One region of the Paenibacillus kyungheensis genome, then DNA from elsewhere that is predicted to be linked to it. Evidence: riboswitches for the same ligand, from Rfam matches in the RefSeq annotation. Region 1 holds a riboswitch; each other region holds the start of a gene.

Region 1 (4,843 bases):
AGACCCCCGTTCATTCCAGACGGTTACCCAGTCGCCATCTTCAATACCAGCATTTTGCGCATCTATTGTATTCATAAATAGCTTGGGTGACTTTTCAAGACCGATATGTTTGGCATTGTTCGAAAAGGTTGAATTTAAAAAGTTATGATTAGGCCCCGGTACAAAAATATAAGGATGAGTGCCCTGCTCATGAAGTGGTGTATAGGTTGGTAGTGGTGGTAATCCATCACGTTCCATATCGGCTGAATATAGTTCAATTTTGCCACTTGGTGTAGGCAGACGATCCGGGAAAATATATTGTCGATCTGCTTTGACATATTGATGCTGAACTAATGAATCATACGTAATATTTTTCAGTGCAGGATTAGCAGGATGATCCAGCGCTTGCCGAATTAACTGCTCATCACTATCTTGTAATGCTTCATCTTCATAACCCATGGTCTTAGCAAGCAAACGAAATACTTCGGTATTGGATTTGCTTTCTCCATATGGAGCAACAACTGGTTGTTGAATCTGCATATAATGATGCCAGTACGAAGCATAGAAATCGGTATTTTCAAAAGCAGATGTTGCTGGCAAAACGATATCTGCATATTTAGCTGTTTCAGTTAAAAAGAGATCGTGCACAACAGTAAACAAATCGTCTCGTGCTAATCCTTGTCTGACAAGCGTAGCTTCTGGAGTCACAACTGCTGGATTAGAATTGTACACATATAGCGATTGCACAGGTTCAGACTCCTCTAATAATACCCGTCCCAATTGATTCATATTAAAAGAACGAGTATTGCGATTAGCCAATAAGTCTGGACGTTGTAATGCATTTTCATTAAATGTTAGTTGGAACGTATTAGACTTAATAGCACCGCCACCGCGTACTAACCATTGTCCTGTGATAGCAGGTAGGCAGGCAATCGTACGTACATTCATCCCGCCGTTATCATGATGTTGTAGACCATTTCCGATACGAATCAGAGCAGGGCTAGCATCGCCATACATACGAGCTAATTGATATAGATCATCGACAGGCACGCCTGTAATTGTGGATACAGTAGCAGGGTCATATTGCTTTACATGCTCACGCAATTGTTCGTGTCCTACTGTATATTGCTTCATAAAATCCTCATTCACTTTGTCTTCAGCAAATAAAATATGCATCATCCCTAGAGCGAGTGCACTATCTGTTCCTGGCAAAATCGGAATAAACCAATCCGCAGATCGTCCAGTTTGATTTTTGTGCACATCGATCACAATAACTTTAGCGCCTTTTTTGCGAGCTTGTTGCGCTAAAGTCACTTGATGCATATTAGTGCTAACTGCATTAATGCCCCAGAAAATAAATAGCTTTGTATCTACCGTATCTTCAGGATCGGTACCAATACTGCCACCCATTGTATATTTATAACCTGCTGAACCAGCGGCTGTACAAATGGTGCGCTCTAAAAGACTTGCCCCCATCCGGTGGAAAAAGCGGCGATCCATCCCTTCAGCAGATAGATTGCCCATATTGCCATAGAAGCTATACGGGAGAATACTTTCAGGGCCGGAAGTGGATATTAATGTTTTCCACTTGGAAGTAATTGTAGTAATCGCTTCTTCCCAAGAAATAGGTTCAAAAAGACCTTCGCCTTTTGCTCCGATCCGCTTGAGCGGAGTAGTCAGGCGCTTAGTATCATAGATACGTTCTGTCATATTACGAACTTTGTTACAGATGTTCCCTTTGGTAACAGGATGATTAGGATCTCCAGCGATTTTGATAATTTTACCTTTTTCTTTATGAACAAGCAGTCCGCACTGATCAGGACAATCGAGCGAGCAGACTGAAGGAAATACTCCATCTTGTTGATCAACATAACTAGACATACATCATGCTCCTTTCGTAATACCCATACCTTAATAATGGCAGAAATAGACTTTGAATACGTTATAAACTATCATAAATTAAATTTTAGATTTAATGTTGACTTTTTTACTAGGTTTAATTAGAATAAAGAAAATTATTTCGAATTCGACAAATTTAGATGTTTTATACCTTATCGTGTCTGATATCGATTTGCAAGTTTTTTTCGACAACTACATACATTAGATTTTCTATCCAGAGAGGTGGAGGGACTGGCCCTATGAAACCTCGGCAAAAACGTGCCAATTCCAGCAAGCTTGAATCGCTTGGGAGATAGGAAAGCAGGATGAATTATTGCATTATTTTATTCGTATGATTTGAATATTATAATGAATAGATAGCGAACCTCTTTCCTTGATGTGGGAAAGAGGTTTTTTGTATATTGTCGGTGAGTCAGTTGATTATATTGTCAAATGATGACGTTATTAGTAGCAAACCAAGAACTCTCTATATCAAGTCACTTTCTTACTTTAAAGCTTCACTTAAATAACACTGCACCTAAGTGTACCAAAGGAGATTGAATAATGAAAATATTAATTACTGCCCCTTATCATGAGCAAGGTCGTCAACAACTAGCAGATACGTTTGGAGAAGTCATTTACCGTTGCTGGAAAGATCATGGGCAAGCTTATCAAGAAGATGAATTAATCTCTTTATTACAATCAACCGGAGCAGATGCGATTATTGCAGAATTGGATCAAATTACTGAAAAGGTGATTAAAGCTGTACCTCAATTGCAATTTATCGGTGTCTGTCGAGGAACTCCTTCTAATGTAGATGTACCTGTAGCTACAGATCGTCGTATTCCTGTTTTCTATACGCCAGCACGTAATGCACAAGCTGTAGCTGAAATGGTAGTCGGTAGTCTAATTACCTTTTTACGCAGTATTATTTCATCCAGTCAATGGTTAGAAGCAGGGGAATGGCAAAGTGGTAGCTTAACTGCTTATCTCAAGTTTAAAGGCAATGAACTGGCTGGCAAAACAGTCGGTATGGTTGGTTTTGGAGCAGTGGCCCAGCGTACAGCAGGCATACTACGGAGCTTCCCTTGTGATATTCGTTATTACGATCCCTATGTAACCAGCCCTGATCCGCGTGATCAAAAAGTATCGTTAGCTGAGTTATTTGCTACAAGCGATATTGTATCGATTCATTTACCTGTAACCGAAGATACCAAAGGATTAATCGGTACAGAATTATTGCAATCAATGAAAAAAGACGCCATTTTTGTAAATACTGCCCGTTCTGTAGTAGTAGATCATCATGCACTGGTTGAACAATTACAACAAAATCAGATTCGTGGAGCGATTATCGATGTGTTTGATCAAGAACCGCCACTTCCTAAAGATTATGAACTGATTTCATTGCCAAATGTTTTAGCAATTCCACATTTAGCAGGTGCCACTTATGAAGTTGAAGATCATCATGTAGAAATTATGAATACGGCACTCATAGAGTGGTTTGAGCATCATAACACCGCAGTGAAAGTACTTTATAATAAAGCGATTTTGGAGGATATTAACGATGACACAACAAGCCTATCTAGTCTTTGATATCGGTACCGGTAATGCTCGTGTAGCTGTTGTCGATATCAACGGTAACGTATTGTCGATTGAGCGAGCTGATATTTTGTATCACAATGACAATCAGTATCCAGATGCACGTCATTTTATACCGGAAGTACTGTGGGAACAGATTGCAGGGCTTGCTAAAGTAGCACTATCTAACGTTCCTGATATTCAGATTATCGCTGTCACTTCAACGAGCCAGCGTCAAGGTATCGTACTGATTGATGAAGCAGGTGAATCTTATCTAGGATTACCGAATATTGATAATCGGGGACGTGAGTGGGAAGAACACTATAGCGACCAAGCTTCTATTTATCCGATCACAGGCAGAGCACCGTCTGCTTTATTTTCAGCAATGAAATTAGTCGGATTACGGGAGCGTCATCCTCAGCAGTATCAACGATTGAATCGTTTTACCAGTATTAGCGATTGGGTAACGTATGCGCTTAGTGGTGTGTTAAGTTACGAACCGTCTCAAGCATGTGAGACTCTTCTCTATAATGTAGAACATAGTGATTGGTCTACAGAAATGTGTCACACCTTTGGCATTGCACCAACAGTGTTGCCTTCATTAATACCTTCAGGTAGCGTGCTCGGGACATTAACATCGGGTACAGCAGCAGAATTGAACTTGCCTGTAGATACACCTGTTATCGTAGGTGGCGGGGATACGCAATTGGCTATCCATAGTACAGGTGCAGGAGCAGAAGATATTGTTATTGTATCCGGTACAACTACACCTATCGCTAAGATTACAGATACATTTACAACAGATAAATCAGCACAAGCTTGGATTAATGCGTATACAACACCACATCAATTTTTGATCGAAACGAATCCAGGTATCACCGGTCTGAACTATCAGAAATTGCAATCTATTTTCTATCCCAATGAAGGATACGCCATGATGGAGCAAGAGATGAATGAACTGGAAGAAAGTCAATGTGTAGCAGCATTAGGTTCTTATTTATCTTCTGCCAAAAATGCGCGGGTACGTGGCGGATTTCTATTCGATGCTCCGCTGTCAGATCAATTAAGCCGGGCTCATTTTGTCAGATCAGCATTACACGAGATTGCTTTTTCTATCAAAGTGAATTTCGATCAATTGGCACAGGTGGTCTTGCTGGATCGTCCGTATATTTGGGCATGTGGAGGAGGACTACAGAGCCGTACACTTATTCAAAGTATTGCTGATCTATTAGGTAAAGAAATCCGTATCCGCACAGGATTTGAACATGCTTCGATTGTAGGAGCAGCTTATATCTGTAATGAAGCTTTGGATATACAGTCTACTCAGACAGAACAGATCACTACATTTCAACCACAATCTTCTGAGGCATTGCAAAAAGATTACCAACAATGGCATAAGGCGCAGCTC
Region 2 (4,843 bases), 2.1 Mb from region 1:
TCAGATCGCGGAACGTATCAAACATCTCAGATACTTTAACCGCATTCTCATATACGTCACTGAAATATTTTTGCAATTGATCATCGATCAAACGGAGGTCTTTTTTATTCAATGTATTGATGACTTCACGCTGAGGTCCCAATACACGTTTGAGCCATAAAATTTCGCCACGCAAACCAATAATTTCGTTCAGATGCGATTTTTTGGTATGCATCAATATATTTTCTTCCAGTAGTTCGATCTGATCTTCGATCCGGTCACCGACAGCGAAGTAATTATCAACGACAAGGTCAATTAACAAATACATAAATTTATCAGCACGACTCACTTCTTCTTCCCATAAAATCGGTTTGAGAACACGCAATTCATTAATTTTCTGCTTGGTCACTGTAATAATATAATGCCGTCCTAGAAAAATATTCAAGGCGCGCAAAAAAATCTCTTCGTTATCAAAACGAATACTGTTGACTACAATAAAATAATGACTTTCATAAATTTCGATCTTAGGACGCTGTTCTTCTTCACTCAAGCAATCTTCTACAGCCAGATCATGAAGCATAAAAAGTGGTTGTAGTTCAATCAAATCTTCCAAATCTGCGTCTATCCAATAAAATCCTTCTTCAGGTGCTACCAGTGTGTCGGTAATATTTTCTACTGGAGTAAATGCTCCAGCATTGACGTGCCGAACTTTCATTGTGTTCTACTCCTTTATTATGAAATGAGCAGGGAAAGAAGCGGCAACCGCACACTTGTTTACAAAGCTTCGCTATAATTTATGAAAAACGGAGAAGATTTTTCAATAATGGCGCGTTACTCCAGTGCCCTATGGTTGTCGTTTGTTTCCTGCAATTTGTCCATCCGTCCTGCTGCCAACTGGGCCTCGGGTCGCCTTCCATTTTGAAATTCACCTCTTTTTGATTTAGATATTTATGAAAACTATGAAAAAACGTCAAATACTTGTTAAGTATACCGTGGTCGTGGAAGCCTTTCAAGCTTAAATAAGAAACCTCTTTTTAAATCAACCAATATAGTTACCAACAACTTATTTATCGGTTCAATCTAATACATTTTTCACAGCACTTGACGGCAGACCGTAGAATAGTATAAATTATGGTATAAGAAAAGTATCAAAACATGTTATTTTAAATTGAATAAGCAAATCTTATCAAGAGCAGGTGGAGGGACTAGCCCGATGAAACCCGGCAACCGGCGGTATAACCGCACGGTGCTAATTCTTGCAGAGATATAAGTTGATGGATCATTCTAGACTTAATATCTGCTGACAGATGAGAGAGGCGTCTATTATATACGCGAACATATCGCAAATGACCTTTCTCAAGTATCAGGAGAAAGGTCATTTTTGTATATACTTATAATGAACCTTTCTCCTGAAATGATAAGAAATACACACATCCAAGGAGTGAACGAACATGCCAATTAAGATTCCGGATAGCTTACCTGCCAAAGAAGTATTAACTGGAGAAAATATTTTCGTAATGGATGATAGCCAAGCATTTCAACAGGATATTCGTCCATTGCGAATTGCTATATTGAACTTGATGCCTACTAAAGAAACAACCGAAACGCAGTTACTACGCTTACTCGGAAATAGCCCGCTTCAAATTGATATCTATTTGCTACATGCACAATCCCATACTTCCAAAAATACATCGACTGAATATTTGAACTTATTTTATAAAACATTTGAAGAAGTCAAACATCTACGCTTTGATGGTCTGGTTGTGACAGGCGCTCCTGTAGAAACAATGGACTTTGAAGATGTGAACTATTGGGAAGAGATTCAAGGGATTTTTGATTGGAGTAAAAAGAATGTTACTTCAACCATGCATATCTGTTGGGCTTCACAAGCAGGGCTGTACCATCATTTCGGTGTTCCCAAAGTCGATTTGCCTGAAAAGTGTTTTGGTGTATTTCCACATACTTTAAATAAAGAAAATGTAAAATTGTTACGAGGATTTGATGAGTTGTACTTTGCGCCTCATTCCCGTCATACCGAAGTACGTCATGAAGATATTGCCAAGATTCCTGAACTGGAGATTTTATCAGAATCGGAAGAAGCAGGAGTATATCTAGCCGCTACTAAAGATGGCAGTCAAATTTTTGTGACAGGGCATTCTGAATATGATCCATTGTCATTAAAATGGGAATATGAACGTGATATCGCTAAAGGAATGGATGTCGCACCGCCGAAAAATTATTTTCCTAATAATGATCCATCGCGCACACCGCCTTCTACATGGCGTGCTCATGCCAACTTATTATTTTCCAACTGGTTAAACTATTATGTATACCAAGAAACACCATATGATTTGGAAAGTGCCAAAGCTGAAGCAGGTAATTACTGTATCTAATTTGAGATCAACCCAATCGATTGTTATTTCAGAGGAGGAATTATAGTATGACGGATCATCATTCAAGCGAACGAACTCTTAACATTGAAAGCAAATTGGCACAGATCGGTTCGATTAATGAACCGATAACAGGGGCAGTTAATTTTCCGATTTATCAATCAACTGCCTTCCGTCATCCCGCTCTTGGTAAAAGTACAGGCTTTGATTATATTCGTACAACCAATCCAACTCGGGCTGTACTAGAACAAGCGGCGGCAGCATTAGAATCAGCAGATGCAGGATTTGCCTGTAGTTCCGGTATGGCTGCCTTACAGACCATTTTTGCGCTTTTCGGTCAGGGAGATCATCTGATCGTATCGCTTGATCTGTATGGTGGCACATACCGTCTGTTGGAGCGTATTTTATCCAAATTTGGAGTAACTGCTTCTTATGTAGATACCAATGATCTAGAAGCGTTAGAAAAAATAGTTCAACCAAATACCAAAGCTGTATTTATCGAGACGCCAACTAATCCGTTAATGATGGTTACTGATATCAAAGCAGTAGCTACTTGGGCGAAAAGCCATCAGTTGCTGACGATTGTTGATAATACGCTGTTGACTCCTTTTTTCCAGCGTCCGATCGAACTGGGAGCAGATATCGTGATTCATAGTGCTACCAAATATCTAGGTGGACATAATGATGTGTTAGCAGGATTGATTATGACCAAAGGGGAAGAATTATCCGCTGAAATGGCTTTTCTGCACAACTCTATCGGAGCCGTATTGTCCCCAACCGATTCGTATCAATTAATGCGTGGAATGAAAACATTGGCATTGCGGATGGAGCGTCATGAATACAATGCTACAGCAATGGCAAAACATTTGGTAGATCATCCGCAGATTGCAGAAGTGTTTTATCCTGCACTACCGGATCATCCGGGATATGATGTCCAAAATCGCCAATCTAGCGGAAATACAGGTATCTTTTCGTTTAAAGTGAAAGATGCGCGTTATATTGAACCGATTTTACGAAGTATTCAATTGATTGCTTTTGCTGAAAGTCTAGGGGGCGTTGAATCATTAATGACGTATCCAACCGTACAGACACATGCAGATATTCCAACTGAGATTCGTGAAGCGATTGGTGTCGATGATCGTCTATTGCGCTTTTCTGTAGGAATTGAGCATATTGATGATCTGATCGCTGATCTTGATCAAGCGCTGGAAGTAGCACGCCTTGAAGTAGAAGGAGCGTGATCGATAATGACTTATTCTTCAGATCGTCAAGCTTCACGCAAAATAGATACCAAACTGATTCACTTTGGTGCTGAAATCGACAAAACAACAGGTGCATCCAGTGTACCGATCTATCAAGCGTCTACTTTTCATCAAGAAGATATCTCGAATCCACCACTTCATGATTATAGTCGTTCAGGCAATCCAACCCGTCAAGCGTTAGAAGATTATATTGCTTTGTTAGAAGGCGGAGCTTCAGGATATGCTTTTGCTTCAGGAATGGCGGCGATTTCTACTGCCTTTCTGATTCTATCCGCAGGTGATCATGTAATCGTGACTGAAGATGTGTACGGTGGTACATATCGTTTTCTGACTACTGTTTTGAATCGAATGAATATCGAGATTAGCTTTGTAGATATGACCGATCTGGATCAAGTGAAAAATGCGCTTCGTTCTAACACAAGAGCTGTCTATATGGAGACACCATCGAATCCAACGCTCAAAATTACAGATATCGGCGCAGTAACCGCTTGGGCGAAAGAACATCATCTACTTACTATGGTAGATAATACGTTTATGACTCCTTATTATCAGCGTCCGATCGAAATGGGCGTTGATATTGTGTTGCACAGTGCGACTAAGTTTCTAGGTGGACATAGTGATGTACTGGCAGGATTAGCGGTTGCACGTACTCCTGAGATTGGTGCTCAACTCAAGCATTTACAAAATGGACTGGGAACGGTACTTGGCCCTCAAGATTGCTGGTTACTTATTCGGGGAATGAAGACTCTTGCAGCTAGAATGAATCATTCTGAAAAAAGTACTGCCAAATTAGCAGACTGGCTGAGTCAACGTGATGATATTACAGCATTATATTATCCGGGATTAGCCAATCATCCAGGAGCTACCATTCATGCGGCTCAATCGTCAGGTGCAGGTTCTGTACTTTCCTTTGATGTTGGTTCAGGACAGCGTGCCAAAAAAGTATTGGATCGAGTGCAATTGCCTTTAGTGGCTGTAAGTCTAGGAGCAGTCGAAAGTATTTTATCGTATCCAGCCACAATGTCTCATGCTGCTATGGGTGAAGGCGTACGCAAAGAACGTGGTATAACCGACGGATTGTTACGTTTTTCTGTAGGCTTAGAAGATATTGATGATCTGATTGCTGATTTAGAGCAAGCTTTGCAAGATTAGTCTTGAATATAGAAATTAAAAGTGTGAAAAAAAGCGGTATACCTTTTAAAATAGGGTATA
Region 3 (4,843 bases), 500 kb from region 1:
TTTGGAAGTAGTTTGCATCTAACTGTTTGCCATTCAATTGAACGTTAGGTTGAATATAATCTGTAAATTCGACAACTTGTAAATTTACGCCTTCTTTAGCAAGTGCAGGTTGAATATGTTTTAAGATTTCAGCGTGAGGTACAGCTGTTGCGCCTACTTTCAATGTTACGGTTTCTGCTCCGCCTTCTGTTGTTCCTGTTGCCGCTGTGTTGTCTGCTGCTTTGTTACCGCAAGCAGATACGATAGCAACCAACATAATACTTAGCAAAATCAAAGTCCATTTTTTCATCTTCTCTACCCCTTTATTGGTTTTGGATTGGTATACGTATATGATACAAATGCTGAATATTCGTGATTATCTATTATCATATAAATATTCAGCAGAATAACTACTCTGTGCTCAATCTCTTTTGTATTACCGATTATCTTCTCGAAAAATGAACCACTAGACGATCACCAAGCATTTGTAGAATTTGAACAATAATAACCATGATGACTACAGCCACTAGCATAATCGCTGTATCATAGCGATAATAACCATAGTTGATTGCAAGTGTTCCAAGTCCTCCTGCACCAATCATCCCTGCCATCGCTGTATTAGAGACTAGCGCAACAACAGTAACGGTTAAGCCTGCTAATAGCCCTGGCATTGCTTCGCGTACAAGTACGCGCGTTATAATCTGCCACAAGGAAGCTCCCATCGCATTCGCTGCTTCAATTACACCACGATCGACTTCACGAAGTGCAGTTTCGACCAATCTAGCAAAAAACGGTGCGGCAGCGATAACTAATGGTGGGATCGTTCCAAGTACACCAATCGTTGTTCCTACTAGAATTTGCGTTAATGGTAAGATCGCCACAATCAGTATAATAAATGGAACCGAACGCAAAATATTAACGATAAACGCGATGACTGCATAGAAATAACGCACCCATGCTACAGTAGAACGCCCTGTAATAAATAACAAAATGCCTAATGGCAATCCTAGAATTAATGTAAATAATCCAGAAGCGCCTACCATTTTGAGTGTATCTAAGGTCGCTGTACCGAATTCATTCCAATCAATTTGTGAGAAATCTAATTCACCCATCAGTTGATCACCTCCACATCGAGACCTTCAGCGGTCAATCCATCGAGTGTACGCTTAATATCTCCTTCTGTTCCTTCAAAGCGAACAATCAACTGTCCATAAGGTACATTTTTTAACGTTGAAATCGTTCCTTGCAAAATAGCAAAATCGACTCCAGTTTGACGTACCGTTTGCGAAAGGATCGATTCATACGTTTTATCTCCTAAGAAAGACACTTTGACAGTCAATGAATTAGGAACATTTGGTGCTGTCCATGAAGTAATTAGTAATTCAGCATTATTAGACTCATTTAAAATAAAATCACGTGTCACTTCATGCTGTGGCTTCAAAAAGACATTTGTTACAGGACCTTGTTCTACAATACCACCCCGATGAATAACAGCTACTTTATCACAAATGCTCTGAATAACATGCATTTCATGAGTGATTAAGATGATTGTTAAGTTAAAGCGCTCATTGATATCGACCAGCAATTTTAAAATCGAATTTGTAGTCTGAGGATCAAGCGCAGATGTCGCTTCATCACAAAGCAATACATCAGGATCACTAGCTAACGAGCGAGCAATGCCGACACGCTGCTTTTGTCCACCTGATAATTGAGCAGGATATTTATTGGCATGTTGCTCCAATCCAACTAGAGCTAACAATTCTTTCACTTTTTCTTTAATGTTGCGTTCCGGTGTTTTGACTAAGCGCAAAGGAAAAGCGATGTTCTCATACACTGTCGCTGAAGATAATAGATTGAAGTGTTGAAAAATCATACCTATTTTGCGTCGTCTTGCTTGTAAGCGCGCTTTGTTCAGCTTGGTCATTTCCACACCATCGATCCATACTTCACCAGAGGTTGGACGTTCTAGTAAATTAATACATCGAATCAATGTACTTTTACCTGCACCGGAGTGACCGATAACGCCGAAAATCTCGCCTTTGTCTATTTTCAAATCTATACCGCTTAACGCAGGGCTTAGATTTTTCCCTTTACCATACGTTTTAGTAATACTTTTTAATTCAATCACAGATAGGTGCTCCTTCCTTGTACTTCTTCATTCCTGCATTCATATTACATTAATCATATATAAACCATCGAATAAGTCGGATATATTCTCGCTATCATATATGTCGGTATTCACTTCTCTCTTCTTTATACAAAAAAAGAACCCTTTCGCAGAAAAGGGTTCTCTATTATTAGAGATACTTCCTTCTCATCTGCCAAAATCGCCATGTACCAATTGCACACGCCATTTTGAAGGAATTAGCACCATGACATTTTGGAAAACTACGTAATAGTTATTCCAAAATCGGTTGCCGGGTTTCATCGGGCCAGTCCCTCCACCACTCTCGATAAGAAAATATGAAAAATTCGAATGAAAATGAAAATCTTTTCTCAGTATAGTGAACTTCACACTCTTTGTCAAAGCAAAAATGAATATTTCCTAAGGAAATTAGAAATTTTTCATCAATTGTTCATCTGACGCAATCTCTTGGATGTATATTCACTTTTTGTTGCTATCTAAATAGTTCATACGGTTATACATTTTGCCCTAATTTGCCACGTGTACCACGACTTAATTGCCATACACGCACACTCATATAACATAACACACCGAACAAAATCTGAATCAACAACGTATGCAACATACTGGAGAAGAAATACCACTCAGGTATTTTCATCGTTACAATATTCAACATACCACTTAGAATCTGCATGATAATAAATACAATCGCAGTCACTCCAAGCTTACGAATACCTGGATTATACGGATGACGACGGTAGGCATAATGCGCTAGTACTGCAATAACGATTAACAAACTATAAGCGGCTACCCGATGGAAAAATGCTACCGCTACCCCACCGGATAATTCAGGTAAGATAGAACCATTACATAGTAATACGCCAGAACACCCACCTCTAGAATCGGTATGTGTGACAAAGGCTCCTGTATATACCACCATGTATGTGTAGATAGTTGCGAACCATGTTAGATTACGCATTCCTTTACTCACCGGTGGTTCATCTGGAATCGGTAAATCACCTTTTTGCTGATCCATCCGCCTTGCACCAAGCGCCATCATCGACGAACTAGCAAAAGCGATCATTGCAAATCCGAAATGTAGTGCCATGATTGGAGCAGATTGTGAAAATACAACTGCTAATGCACCCATAACGGCTTGTACCAAAACAAATAGCAATGTTAATGATGCATATACTTTAAGCTCACGATGCTTATTAAAAAAGATAAATCCGATAAAAGAAAATAATGCTGTTAAGCCTGCCAGAGCACTAATAGCTCGATGCGAATACTCAATCAATGAAGAAATCGTATACGCAGGTACAAATTGGCCATGACATAACGGCCATTCATTTCCGCAACCGAGTCCTGAACCTGATTTGGTTACTACAAGTCCTCCCATTGTTGCTAAAAACATAACAACACAGGTGACAAAGCTCAACCATTTTAGATGTGTAGTTGTTATTCTGAACTTTCTTGCCATTTAGAGAATCACCCGCTATTTTATAATAGTGACATTGTTTATAGTCACTATCTATTATAACGAATCACTAGTAATTACTACCGTATCCTTTGTGACAAAAAATGATCAATATCCACACAATACTATGTAACTAAATTTTGTGAATATAATGAGTTCTAATCTAAATATAAAATTATATATTATTCAGTTTATTTTACTTGATGAGATGCTTAGAAGTATTTCCACTATATCCAGCTTGATCAATATGCCCATCTTTAAAAATAATATAAGAATAGGTAGTGTTAGGTTCATCTTTAAAAACTACATTAGCACCATAAGGCGCATTAGATGATGTAAATGAATATGTACCTTCAACTTTCTCAATATTGTAACCTTTATCATGAACTAAATACGCTTCGATTTTTTGTCCTGCTTCTTTTTTTGTAAATGGATTGCCGTGTAAACCTAAATAAGCAGCGGCTACTCCGACAATAACAAGCACTATTAAAAAACTAGTGATAATCATTACTTTTTTTGACATGATATCCACCCACCTCCTGAATGTATAGTAACAAATGAAAAGATAGGTAAGCAAATATTGACATAATTTATTCGTATTTGAAATCTACATAAAGCTAAAATAAAAAAACTTACAAAGACAGCTGTTTAAAGCAGATCTTTGTAAGTTTTTGCTTATAAATATAGACGTACTATAGAAATCTAAATTGTTATATTTTCTTATTGTAACAAAGTCTTTTTATTCCGCTGTTGATGTAGCTAATGTCTCATAGACAGCAACGGCGCGATCCAAAAACTGCTCGATTTCTTCGCGAGATTTGCGTGCTTTGTTGACGAAACGTACTAATTCTTTGCCGTTCGCATAAGCTACAAAGCTAGGGATACCCAAGATGTTCTGTTCTTGACTCACATCGCCTGTTGCTTCTACATCTACCTCTACAAGCGTTAGACGATCTGCATACTGACTTTCTACTTCAGGCATAAATGGATCAATATATCGGCAATCTCCACACCAATCTGCTTTGAACACAGCGACAGTTAATTGCGAAGAGTGAGTAACGGTAGTGAAATCTTCTTTACTATTAATCAATTGCATTATGCTATTCCTCCTAATTCTTTTGTAGACGCATCAATGGACGGAAAACTTTACGCAATACTTTTGGATAAGAATCCAGTTCATTCGCTCGAACCACTCTTAGCAGAACAAGCATAACGGGATATACCAATAATATCGCTATTCCTACCATACAACAACCGATAAA

The links. A riboswitch is a leader RNA that binds a small molecule or an ion and turns the genes downstream of it on or off. The one in region 1 is predicted to bind S-adenosylmethionine.
Region 2: it holds a riboswitch for S-adenosylmethionine, as region 1 does, so the genes downstream of both, metA (homoserine O-acetyltransferase MetA) here and PQ456_RS15785 (2-hydroxyacid dehydrogenase) in region 1, are expected to answer to the same signal.
Region 3: it holds a riboswitch for S-adenosylmethionine, as region 1 does, so the genes downstream of both, PQ456_RS17995 (methionine ABC transporter ATP-binding protein) here and PQ456_RS15785 (2-hydroxyacid dehydrogenase) in region 1, are expected to answer to the same signal.

What each region holds. Positions count from the first base shown of each region.
Region 1 covers NZ_CP117416.1:3,689,708-3,694,550, reverse strand. The annotation lists gene PQ456_RS15790 (molybdopterin oxidoreductase family protein) at 1-1,860, opposite strand, end outside; SAM riboswitch class I at 2,086-2,177, shown strand; gene PQ456_RS15785 (2-hydroxyacid dehydrogenase) at 2,422-3,450, shown strand; gene PQ456_RS15780 (FGGY-family carbohydrate kinase) at 3,422-4,843, shown strand, end outside.
Region 2 covers NZ_CP117416.1:1,550,711-1,555,553, forward strand. The annotation lists gene corA (magnesium/cobalt transporter CorA) at 1-694, opposite strand, end outside; SAM riboswitch class I at 1,160-1,293, shown strand; gene metA (homoserine O-acetyltransferase MetA) at 1,431-2,372, shown strand; gene PQ456_RS06790 (aminotransferase class I/II-fold pyridoxal phosphate-dependent enzyme) at 2,420-3,610, shown strand; gene PQ456_RS06795 (trans-sulfuration enzyme family protein) at 3,617-4,783, shown strand.
Region 3 covers NZ_CP117416.1:4,191,529-4,196,371, forward strand. The annotation lists gene PQ456_RS17985 (MetQ/NlpA family ABC transporter substrate-binding protein) at 1-289, opposite strand, end outside; gene PQ456_RS17990 (methionine ABC transporter permease) at 423-1,091, opposite strand; gene PQ456_RS17995 (methionine ABC transporter ATP-binding protein) at 1,091-2,107, opposite strand; SAM riboswitch class I at 2,291-2,439, opposite strand; gene PQ456_RS18000 (COX15/CtaA family protein) at 2,619-3,584, opposite strand; gene PQ456_RS18005 (DUF3139 domain-containing protein) at 3,778-4,104, opposite strand; gene PQ456_RS18010 (thioredoxin family protein) at 4,321-4,677, opposite strand; gene PQ456_RS18015 (putative polysaccharide biosynthesis protein) at 4,691-4,843, opposite strand, start outside.